DNA from 2 places in the Enterobacter sp. UPMP701 genome. Region 2 is predicted to be linked to the other one. Evidence: predicted binding sites of a transcription regulator. Region 2 holds the regulator's gene; the other holds the start of a gene.
What was found. The regulator PurR, encoded in region 2, represses purine synthesis genes. The targets are predictions, from matches to a motif close to CANGCAAACGTTTGCNTG.
Positions count from the first base shown of each region.

Region 1: a site for PurR is predicted at 3,638-3,655, ahead of gcvT (glycine cleavage system aminomethyltransferase GcvT). Genes of this name have one in related genera too.

Region 1 is NZ_JBSKJN010000021.1:43,174-48,913, forward strand. Features, by position in the region: gene gcvP (aminomethyl-transferring glycine dehydrogenase) at 1-1,947, opposite strand, end outside; gene gcvH (glycine cleavage system protein GcvH) at 2,072-2,461, opposite strand; gene gcvT (glycine cleavage system aminomethyltransferase GcvT) at 2,485-3,579, opposite strand; gene ubiI (FAD-dependent 2-octaprenylphenol hydroxylase) at 3,977-5,179, opposite strand; gene ubiH (2-octaprenyl-6-methoxyphenyl hydroxylase) at 5,192-5,740, opposite strand, start outside.
Region 2 is NZ_JBSKJN010000001.1:526,700-532,439, forward strand. Features, by position in the region: gene cfa (cyclopropane fatty acyl phospholipid synthase) at 1-140, opposite strand, end outside; gene punC (purine nucleoside transporter PunC) at 439-1,638, opposite strand; gene punR (DNA-binding transcriptional activator PunR) at 1,753-2,664, shown strand; gene purR (HTH-type transcriptional repressor PurR) at 2,682-3,707, opposite strand; gene cydH (cytochrome bd-I oxidase subunit CydH) at 4,005-4,094, shown strand; gene ACWKXT_RS02600 (MFS transporter) at 4,257-5,423, shown strand; gene sodB (superoxide dismutase [Fe]) at 5,462-5,740, opposite strand, start outside.

The DNA of each region.
Region 1 (5,740 bases), on a different contig from region 2:
GATGCAGGAGAGCTTGTCGCCCGCCTGCTCGGCTTTCGCACGCAGGTCGGCCAAATCGATGTTGCCGTTCTTATCGCAGGCCACCACCACGACTTCCATGCCCGCCATCTGGGCAGAGGCCGGGTTGGTGCCGTGCGCTGAGCTTGGGATCAGGCAGATATCACGGTGCCCTTCGTTGCGGCTTTCGTGATAGTGACGGATCGCCAGCAGGCCCGCGTATTCACCCTGCGCGCCGGAGTTCGGCTGCATGCAGAGCGCGTCATAACCGGTCAGCTTCACCAGCCAGTCGGAAAGCTGGTTGATCATCATGTGATAACCTTCCGCCTGCTCTGGCGGGCAGAACGGGTGCAGCTCGGAGAATTCAGGCCATGTAATTGGGATCATCTCGGCCGCGGCGTTCAGCTTCATGGTGCAGGAGCCCAGCGGGATCATCGCCTGGTTCAGCGCCAGATCTTTGCGCTCCAGAGAGTGCATATAGCGCATCATCTCGGTTTCGCTGTGGTAGCGGTTAAACACCGGATGAGTGAGGATCGCGTCATTGCGCAGCATGCTTTCCTGAATGGAGCGGCTGTCGAGCGCGACCTCTTTGTCGAGCGTATCAACGTCCAGTCCGTGTGCGTCACCCAGCAACACGCTGAACAGGTTCAGGACATCGTCACGGGTGGTGCTTTCATCCAGGGTAATGCCGACCGCATTGTGGATGTCGCTGCGCAGGTTGATTTCTGCTGCATCCGCGCGCGCCAGCACGGCGGCTTTGTCAGCCACTTCCACACACAAGGTGTCGAAGTAGTGAGCGTGGCGCAGCTTGAGGCCTTTCTGCTGCAGCCCGCAGGCCAGAATATCGGCCAGGCGGTGAATGCGGCTGGCAATGCGCTTCAGGCCAGCCGGACCGTGGAATACGGCGTACAAGCTGGCGATGTTTGCCAGCAGCACCTGTGAGGTACAGATGTTGGAGTTCGCTTTCTCGCGGCGGATGTGCTGCTCGCGGGTCTGCATCGCCATGCGCAGCGCGGTGTTACCGGCAGCATCTTTTGAGACGCCGATAATACGGCCAGGCATGGAGCGTTTGAATTCATCTTTCGCGCCGAAGAACGCCGCGTGCGGGCCGCCGTAGCCCATCGGCACGCCAAAGCGCTGCGCGGAACCGAAGACGATATCCGCGCCCTGTTTGCCCGGCGCCGTCAGCAGCACCAGCGCCATAAAATCGGCGGCGACGCTGACGATCACTTTACGGGATTTCAGCTCGGCAATCAGCGCGCTGTAGTCATGTACTTCTCCGGTGGTACCGACCTGCTGCAGCAGCACGCCGAAGACGTCCTGATGATCCAGCACTTTGTCAGCGTCATCGACAATCACGTCAAAGCCGAAGGTTTCCGCACGGGTGCGCACCACGTCCAGCGTCTGCGGATGCACGTCCGCAGCCACGAAGAAGCGGTTGGCATTTTTCAGCTTGCTCACGCGTTTTGCCATCGCCATCGCTTCGGCGGCGGCGGTCGCTTCATCCAGCAGAGACGCGGAAGCGATGTCCATACCGGTCAGATCCAGCGTCACCTGCTGGAAGTTCAGCAGCGCTTCCAGACGCCCCTGGGAGACTTCTGGCTGATAAGGGGTGTAAGCGGTGTACCAGCCCGGGTTTTCCAGCATGTTACGCAGGATCACCGGCGGTAACTGCACGTTGGTGTAGCCCATGCCAATGTAAGACTTATAGCGCTTGTTCAGGCTGGCGATAGCCTTCAGCTCCGCCAGCGCGGCGAATTCTGTGGTGGCTTCCCCCACCTGAGGCGGCGTGGCAAGCTGGATGTCTTTTGGCACAATCTGGCCGATCAGTGCGTTTAATGAATCCGCGCCAACTGTCTTTAGCATCTCCTGCTGTTGCTGAGCATCCGGCCCAATGTGACGTTCAATGAAGGCGCCACGGTTTTCAAGCTGGCTTAAAGTCTGTGTCATGAGCGATGGTTCCTGAAACGTGCAGTGAATTTAAGTTCCCTCTCCCCGTGGGAGAGGGTTAGGGTGAGGGGAAGATTGGCACCCTCACCCCTGCCCTCTCCCGGTGGGAGAGGGGGATTACTGATTACTCGTCTTCTAACAGGGCTTCGTACGCGGTCGCATCCAGCAGCGCGGCAACCTGAGATTCGTCGCTGGCTTTGATCTTGAAGATCCAGCCGCCTTCATAAGGCTCGCTGTTCACCAGCTCTGGCGAATCGCTCAGCGCGTCGTTGACGGCAACGATTTCGCCGCTCACAGGCGCGTAGATATCAGAAGCCGCTTTTACGGACTCTGCTACGGCGCAGTCGTCGCCCGCGCTAACGGTCGTGCCCACGTCAGGCAGGTCAACAAACACCATGTCGCCCAGCAGCTCCTGCGCGTGCTCGGTGATCCCTACGGTGTAAGTGCCATCCGCCTCTTTGCGCAGCCACTCGTGTTCTTTGCTGTATTTCAGTTCTGCTGGCACATTGCTCATTGAAGTTCTCCTGATAAAAAGAATTAGGCGACCGGCTTACCGGCGCGAACAAAAATCGGTTTGGTCACGTTGACCGGCATTTCGCGGTTGCGGATTTGTACCACCGCCGTGTCGCCAATGCCCGCCGGCACGCGTGCCAGTGCAATACTGTAGCCCAGCGTCGGGGAGAAGGTACCGCTGGTGATCACGCCTTCGCGAGGATTGCCGTCGGCATCGGTAAAACGCACCGGCAGTTCGCCGCGCAGCACGCCTTTTTCCTTCATCACCAGGCCAACCAGCTGCTCTGTGCCCTTCTCACGCTGCATCTCCAGCGCTTCACGGCCAATAAAGTCACGGTCAACCGGTTCCCATGCGATGGTCCAGCCCATGTTGGCGGCCAGCGGAGAAACGCCTTCATCCATCTCCTGACCGTAGAGGTTCATTCCCGCTTCCAGACGCAGCGTATCGCGCGCGCCCAGACCCGCAGGCTTCACGCCCGCTTCCACCAACGCACGCCAGAAATCGGCGGCCTTCTCGTTCGGCATCGCAATTTCATAGCCCGCTTCACCGGTGTAGCCGGTGGTGGCGATAAACAGATCCCCCGCCTGCACGCCGAAGAACGGCTTCATGCCTTCGGTGGCGGCGCGCTGCTCGTCGTTAAACAGAGACGCGGCTTTCGCCTGCGCGTTCGGCCCCTGCACGGCGATCAGCGACAGGTCATCACGTACGGTGATGTCGATGGCATAAGGTTCGGCGTGTTGGGTGATCCAGGAGAGGTCTTTTTCGCGGGTGGCGGAGTTTACAACGAGGCGGAAGAAATCTTCGGTGAAGTAGTAGACGATAAGGTCATCAATCACGCCGCCCGAGGCATTCAGCATGCCGGTATAGAGCGCTTTACCCGGCGTCTTCAGTTTGGCGACGTCGTTTGCCAGCAGATAACGCAAGAACTCCCGGGTGCGGCTACCGCGCAGATCGACAATCGTCATGTGTGACACGTCGAACATACCGGCATCGGTGCGCACCGCGTGGTGCTCATCAATCTGCGAGCCGTAGTGCAACGGCATCATCCAGCCATGGAAGTCCACCATGCGGGCGCCGCATAACACGTGCTGTTCGTACAAAGGAGTCTGTTGAGCCATCTTGTCCTCGTTGAAAAATTCACCGTGAAACCCGGTATCGGCCTCGTTCCCGATTGCCGACGCAAACGTTCTCTTTTACCTGAACTTACCACCGAAACCGGCGGTTAACCATAAGGTAAAACGGGTCATCACATTAGCTTATGACCAAAAAACGCTAAAAAGCCTACAGAGTTATTCACTGGAAAAATGCGATTAACCCCGCACAAAATTAACATTGATCTAACAGGATTTAGCACATGGTGATATTTCGTGCGGAAAAACGGGCCGAATTTCCGTCACATAAAAATCACGACATGAGAATAACTAATGCGAAAAATGGCGTGGAATTAGAATATTTCAAACGAGGGAATTTCCCCGGCGCAGAGGCCGGGAAAATAAAGTGTGACGGGGATCGAGATTAGCGTAACCAGTCGGGAAGATCGTTAAGACCCATTGCCTGACGCAGAAGTTGAGGTTTAACACCCGGAAGGGTGTCAGCCAGCTTGAGGCCGATATCGCGCAGCAGTTTTTTCGCCGGATTGGCACCGGCAAACAGCTCGCGGAAGCCCTGCATACCCGCCAGCATCATCGCCGCACTGTGCTTGCGGCTGCGCTCGTAGCGACGCAGATACAGATGCTGACCAATATCTTTGCCTTCGCGATGCAGACGACGCAGTTCTTCCACCAGTTCCGCCGCGTCCATAAAGCCGAGGTTAACGCCCTGCCCGGCCAGCGGATGAATGGTATGGGCCGCATCGCCCACCAGCGCCAGACGGTGCGCCGCAAACTGGCGCGCGTAACGGCCGGTTAACGGGAACACCAGCCGCTCGCTTTCAAGGGTGCACAGACCAAGGCGGTTATCAAACGCCACGCACAACGCCTGGTTAAAGGCCTCCGGCGTCGCCTCCTGCATCTGCTGCGCTTTTTCCGGCACTAAGGACCAGACAATCGAGCACAGGTGCGGATCGGCAAGCGGCAGGAAGGCCAGAATACCGTCGTTGTGGAAAATCTGCCGGGCCACGCCGCCGTGCGGCTCTTCGGTACGGATCGTTGCCACCATCGCATGATGACGGTAATCCCAGTACGTTAGCGGGATATCGGCCTTGTTGCGCAGCCAGGAGTTGGCACCATCGGCACCCACCACCAGGCGCGCGGTCAGCATGTCACCGCTTTCAAGGGTGATAAACGCCTCGTTTTCGCCCCAAGCCACCTGCTGGATCTGCGCAGGTGCTACCAGCGTCACGTCGCTGCACTGCTCTGCTTTCTGCCACAGCGCGTGGTGAATTACCGCGTTTTCGATGATGTGCCCCAGATGGCTATAGCCCATGCTTTCATCATCAAAGGCAATATGGCCAAAGCTGTCTTTGTCCCAGACTTCCATGCCGTGATAGCAGCTGGCACGCTGGGCAATAATATCTGACCAGACGCCGAGACGGGTCAGCAGCTTTTCGCTGGCCGCATTAATCGCCGACACGCGGAGTTCCGGCGGGGCATCAGGTGCGACGGGCTGAGGCTGCTTTTGCTCCAGCACGGCCACCCGCAGGCCGCTGCCCTGTAAACCGCAGGCCAGCGCCAGCCCAACCATTCCGCCGCCAACGATGGCAACATCAACATTTTGCACAGTGATAACTCCTTAACGCGCGACCCAACCCAGGGTCCGCTGCGCCAGCACGTCACGTGCCGGAATGAACAGTTCCATCGCCATCAGCCCGAGGTTGCGACCGGCAACCAGCGGCACCCAGCGATTGGCAAACAGATGGACCAAACCATCGGTGACGCCGATTGTTGCCTCTTTATCGGCCTGGCGTCGCTTCTGGTAATGGCTTAGCACCGAATAAGCACCGCAGTCTTTTTGTTCGCCCCACGCCTGCGAAAGGGTTTCGGCCAGGCTCATGACATCCCGCAGGCCGAGGTTAAAGCCCTGACCGGCAATGGGATGGAGGGTTTGCGCCGCGTTGCCGACCAGCGCCACGCGGTGGGAAACAGACTGCGATGCGGTGGTTAACGATAGCGGATAAACTGCACGTTTTCCCGCCTGGGTAATACGCCCGAGCCGCCAGCCAAAGGCTTTCTGCAGCTCGGTACAAAAACGTTCGTCGGACCAGGACTTAACCTCTTCGGCTTTATCCTGCGGGTGGCACCAGACCAGCGAACAGCGCCCGTCCGTCATCGGCAGCATCGC
Region 2 (5,740 bases):
AAAAAGTCGGGATGTTTAACCTGAGGATCGGATGGGGATGATCCGTTGATAGTGATGCCTGCTCGACCTAACAGTTCACTGACGATCCGGGACCAGTTATCGTCCGGAACGCTGACTTCTTCTATACACGATGAACTCATAGCTTCTCCATCACCCTACTGTGATCAGAACCTTAAAACAGCGTAGACGCTTTTTTTGGTTTGTGAGAAATCTCACGGTAAACACCGCGAGGCTAGTATCCGACGTAGAACAGAGGAAGGGAGATAACCCTTGCCGAAATGCCTTCCATGGTAAAACGGGAGCACTCCGGCTCCCGTTAACACTTAATATTTATCGTATTTAATCGAACCAAATTTAGTATAGGCCTCAAAATTTGGTGATTCAATAGAAAATTCTTAGCAACCTAATCACTGAAAATTAACATAGTTTCTGGTGCGATTAGGCATGCGAGGTTTCTACCTGCGTGCTCTCGTCCTGCGCGCGCTGCGCGGAGGCCTGCATGCGATAACCCAACGCCGCCAGCGCGACGGTGACCAGCATCACGCTGGTTGTTGTCAGCAGCGGCGTGGCAATCAGCGCGGAGACCACCAGGCTTGCCAGGAAGCACAGCCCCAGTTGCAGGGTGTTCTGCAGCGCAGCCGCGCGGCCTGTCGCCTGCGGGAACGGACGCAGCGCCTGCGCCACAACGATAGGGTAGATCGCCCCGTTCGCGATGGCCATCACGCAGAATGGAATCAATATTTCGGCAAGACCCGCGCCCGGAATAAAGCCAACGGCCCAGGTCCCGATGACGCTCAACGCATACAGCACCAGCAGCCACGGCAGCATTTGCTGGCCTTCCCATTTTTGCAGCGCCGCGCGGCAGCCGTACCCGCCCACCAGGAACGCGATGGTCTGCGGAACGTAGCTCAGACCAATGGCCGCCGGGCTGTAGCCCATATCATGCAGAATAAAGGGCGAACCGGTCAGCCACGCGAAGAAGCTCGCCGAACAGGCGGCATAGATCAGAACGTTGCCGCGATATGCTTTTGCGCTCAGCAGGGAGGTGAAGGTAATCGGCTTCGCGTCAGCATGCGCCTCTTTTTTATGCGCTGGCTTGAGAGCGAACGCAGGCAGCATCAGCACCAGCGTGATGGCAAACAGCGTGGCAAAGATAGCCTGCCAGTCAAAGTGCGCGAGGATCCAGCTGCCCAGCAGCGGGGCGAGGGCAGGTGAGAGACCCACCAGCGGCATAATGGTAGCGAAAATACGGTTTGTGCGGTTTGCCGGGTAGTAGTCGGTGACCAGCGCCTGCCAGGTCACGGCAGCGGCACAGACGCCGACCGCCTGAGCAAACCGCAGCACCAGCAGCCAGGTAGCATCGCGCACCCATAACATCCCCAGACAGCCAACGGCAAAAATGGCCAGCCCCAGCAGCAATACCGGTTTACGACCAAAGCGATCCGAGAGCGGTCCCCAGAGCAGCTGTGCGAAAGCAAAACCGGCGAGGAACAAACTCAGGCTGGCGCTGATGGCCGCGGCAGGCGTTTGCAAATCTTCCTGCATCGCGGCGAAGGCCGGCAGGTACATATCGGTGGCCAAAAAGCCCAGCACGCTTAAGCCGCCGAGCCAGACTAAAAATCCTTTCCTGGGTTGCACTATTTTATTCTCCTGAGGAGGCAGGTATACATTGGCGCTGAGTGTAGGGAGTGCAAAGCCGCTTGTGAAACGCTAATATTTGGCGGGTGAATTCAAATTTTTTGCAGGCAGAAAATGTGGTCAGATTATTCTCTTGAAGTGGTCGATGCTGTCGCGCGTAACGGCAGCTTTAGCGCTGCGGCGCAGGAGTTGCACCGCGTCCCTTCGGCTATCAGCTATACGGTACGTCAGCTTGAAGAATGGCTGGCGGTTCCGCTGTTTGAACGGCGGCATCGTGATGTGGAATTAACGCCCGCAGGGGCGTGGTTTCTGAAAGAAGGGCGTTCTGTTATCAAAAAAATGCAGATCACCCGCGAGCAGTGTCAGCAGATCGCGAACGGCTGGCGGGGACACCTTTCCATTGCGGTGGATAACATCGTTAAGCCCAAGCGCACCCGGCAGATGATTGTCGATTTTTATCGGCATTTCTCTGACGTTGAACTGCGGGTCTCGCAGGAGGTGTTCAACGGCGTCTGGGATGCGCTGGCGGACGGCAGGGTAGAGATGGCGATTGGCGCGACCCAGGCGATCCCCGTCGGGGGACGTTACGCCTTTCGCGATATGGGGATGCTGAGCTGGAAATGTGTGGTGGCAAGCGATCATCCCCTGGCGGCGATGGAAGGGCCGCTGAGCGACGATACGCTGCGCAGCTGGCCGTCGCTGGTGCTGGAGGATACCTCCCGTTCACTGCCGAAGCGAATTACATGGCTGCTGGACAACCAGCGGCGGGTTGTCGCCCCTGACTGGGGATCGTCGGCGACGTGCCTCAGTGCCGGACTCTGCGTAGGCATGGTGCCCGCCCATTTTGCGCGTCCGCGTATCGACACCGGAGAGTGGATAGAGCTAACGCTGGAGAACCCGTTCCCGGATGCGGCCTGCTGTCTCACCTGGCAACAAAATGATGTCTCACCCGCTATGGCCTGGCTGCTGGATTATCTGGGTGACAGCGAAACGCTTAACCGGGAATGGTTACGGGAGCCAGACTGACTGGCCCCGGAAGAAGATTAACGACGGTAGTCGCGGAAAGGACCATCCGCAACGGAGCGGCGCTCGATGAGGCGTGGATGAACTTCAATGGACTGCGACTCTTCACGCTTGTTGACGATCCTGTCCAGCAGCATATTGAAGGCCGTTTCACCCAGCGAATCTTTCGGCTGGTGAATGGTGGTCAGCGCTGGCGTGAAGAAGCGCGCGTTGCGCACGTTGTCATAGCCGATCACGGAAATATCCTGCGGGACGCGCAGGCCAAGCTCGTCTGCGGCGCAGAGTGCACCCATGGCCATGATGTCGCCCCCGCAGAAGACGGCGGTCGGACGGTGCTGCTGGGAGACGATCTGCTGCATCGCGCGGTAGCCTGATTCCGGCTCAAAGTCACCCTGCACGATCCAGTTTTCCGGCACGGTAATCAGCGCCTCTTCCATCGCTTTCATAAATCCGGCCAGGCGGCCCGCACCGGTGTTGCGCTCCAGCGGACCCGGGATTACGCCAATCTCGCGGTGGCCGCGTTCGATCAGATAACGGCCCGCCATGTAACCGCCTTCGAAGGCGTTATCGATGACGGAATCGGTGAAGTCGGCGCGCGCTTCGCCCCAGTCCATCACCACCATAGGGATATGGCGATACTCTTCCAGCATCGACAGTACGGATTCCGGGTACTCGGAGCACATCACCAGCAGGCCATCCACGCGCTTTTGCGCCATCATCGACAGATAGGCACGCTGTTTTTCTATGCTATTCCATGCGTTGCCCAGAATCAGGGTATAGCCTTTCTGGAAGCAGTTTTTCTCTACCGCTTCAATGATCTCGGCAAAATAGGCCGCTTCGCTGCTGGTCGCCAGCAGACCAATAGACTTGGTGTGATTAACCTTGAGGCTACGCGCAACCGCACTCGGTGAGTAGTGCAGCTCTTTGATCGCAGCCCAGACGGCGTTGCGCGTCTCTTCCGCCACAAAGCGGGTTTTGTTAATTACATGTGATACGGTTGTAGTGGAAACGTTTGCGCGTTTTGCTACGTCTTTAATTGTTGCCATTAAATGTCACTCCAGACCATATCCTAAACTCCTGAAAAACTTGAAGGTAAACGTTTGCCTTCTCTCACCCTTATCTCGCAATTTTGGATTGCGGTACGCCAGGAAAACGACACGGGACGTCAGGAGGGGGTCAATGGCCGGTACGCTAATAAATTTAGCGTGGAATTTTGGCCTATCTTGATGAAAAGGGGAAGAGCTAAAGTGTTTATCAGCTTAAATCCAGGAAGATTTTTGAGCTAAATTGTGCAAAAATGAGCAAGCTCACTTTTCGTGGGGGGATTAAAAGGAGAAAAATTGATGAGTTCCGATCTGAAGTTTTCGCTGTTCACCACCGTTATTGTGCTGGCTCTGATTGTCGCGGCTGGCCTGACGGCTGCGCTGCACTGATTTACGCGGGGGGAGAGCCTTCTCCCTCCCGATCTCCTGATTGTTACTTCTCTGGCAAAAATCTTTTGCCATTTTGTTAACTTCTCATTTTTTGTGATTGATGTCATGCTTTCCGCTTCTTTGTTCTGTGTCACCACATGACACGGCATCCGGAGTTGACGCATGAAAATCAATTTTCCCCTGCTGGCCCTGGCGATTGGCGCTTTTGGGATTGGCACCACTGAATTCTCCCCGATGGGGTTACTGCCTGTTATCGCCCGGGGCGTGGACGTCTCGATCCCGGCCGCCGGTATGCTAATCAGCGCCTACGCTATCGGAGTGATGGTGGGAGCGCCGCTGATGACGCTTCTGCTTTCGCACCGCGCGCGCCGCAATGCGCTGATTTTCCTGATGGCGATTTTCACCCTCGGCAATGTGCTTTCGGCCATTTCGCCGGACTACACCACCCTGATGTTGTCGCGCATTCTGACCAGCCTCAACCACGGCGCGTTCTTTGGGCTCGGGTCGGTCGTGGCCGCGAGCGTTGTGCCGAAACACAAGCAGGCAAGCGCCGTGGCGACCATGTTTATGGGGCTGACGATTGCCAACATTGGCGGCGTACCGGCGGCAACCTGGTTGGGTGAAGCGATCGGCTGGCGGATGTCCTTCCTGGCGACGGCCGGGCTGGGCGTGGTCGCGATGGTGGCACTGTTCTTCTCCCTGCCGAAAGGCAGCGCCGGCGAACGTCCGGAAGTGCGTAAAGAGCTGGCGGTGCTGATGCGTCCGCAGGTGCTCTCCGCGCTGCTGACCACCGTGCTGGGGGCAGGGGCGATGTTTACCCTCTACACCTACATTTCGCCGGTCTTGCACGACATTACCCACGCAACGCCACTCTTTGTTACCGCGATGCTGGTGCTGATTGGCGTCGGCTTCTCAATTGGCAACTATCTCGGCGGGAAATTTGCCGACCGTTCCGTGAGCGGGACGCTGAAGGGGTTCTTAACCCTGCTGATTGTCATCATGATTGCGATCCCGTGGCTGGCGCGGAATGAATTCGGCGCGGCGATTGCGATGGTCGTCTGGGGAGCTGCCACCTTCGCCGTGGTTCCACCGCTGCAGATGCGCGTGATGCGCGTCGCCCATGAAGCGCCGGGTCTCTCGTCTTCCGTGAATATCGGGGCGTTCAATCTCGGCAATGCGTTGGGGGCTGCCGCCGGGGGCGCCGTGATTTCAGGTGGCCTGGGATACAGTTTTGTGCCGGTGATGGGGGCGATTATTGCCGCGCTCGGCCTGCTGCTGGTGATGATGTCCGGTCGTAAACAGCCAGAAGCGGTTTGTACGGCTGAATAAGCAAAAAACGCAGAAGGGTAACCCCTTCTGCGTGATCCTTACGCGGCGAAGTTCTTCGCCACAAAGTCCCAGTTTACCAGTGCCCAGAAGTGTTCCAGGTAGTTCGGGCGCGCATTACGGTAATCAATGTAGTAAGCGTGTTCCCACACGTCCACGGTCATCAGCGGCGTAGCGCTGGTGGTCAGCGGGGTGCCCGCGTTAGAGGTGGACACGATAGCCAGTTTGCCATCCGCTTCTTTTACCAGCCACGTCCAGCCAGAACCGAAGTTCTTGATGGCTGCATCGGTAAACTTCGCTTTAAACTCCGCAAAGCTGCC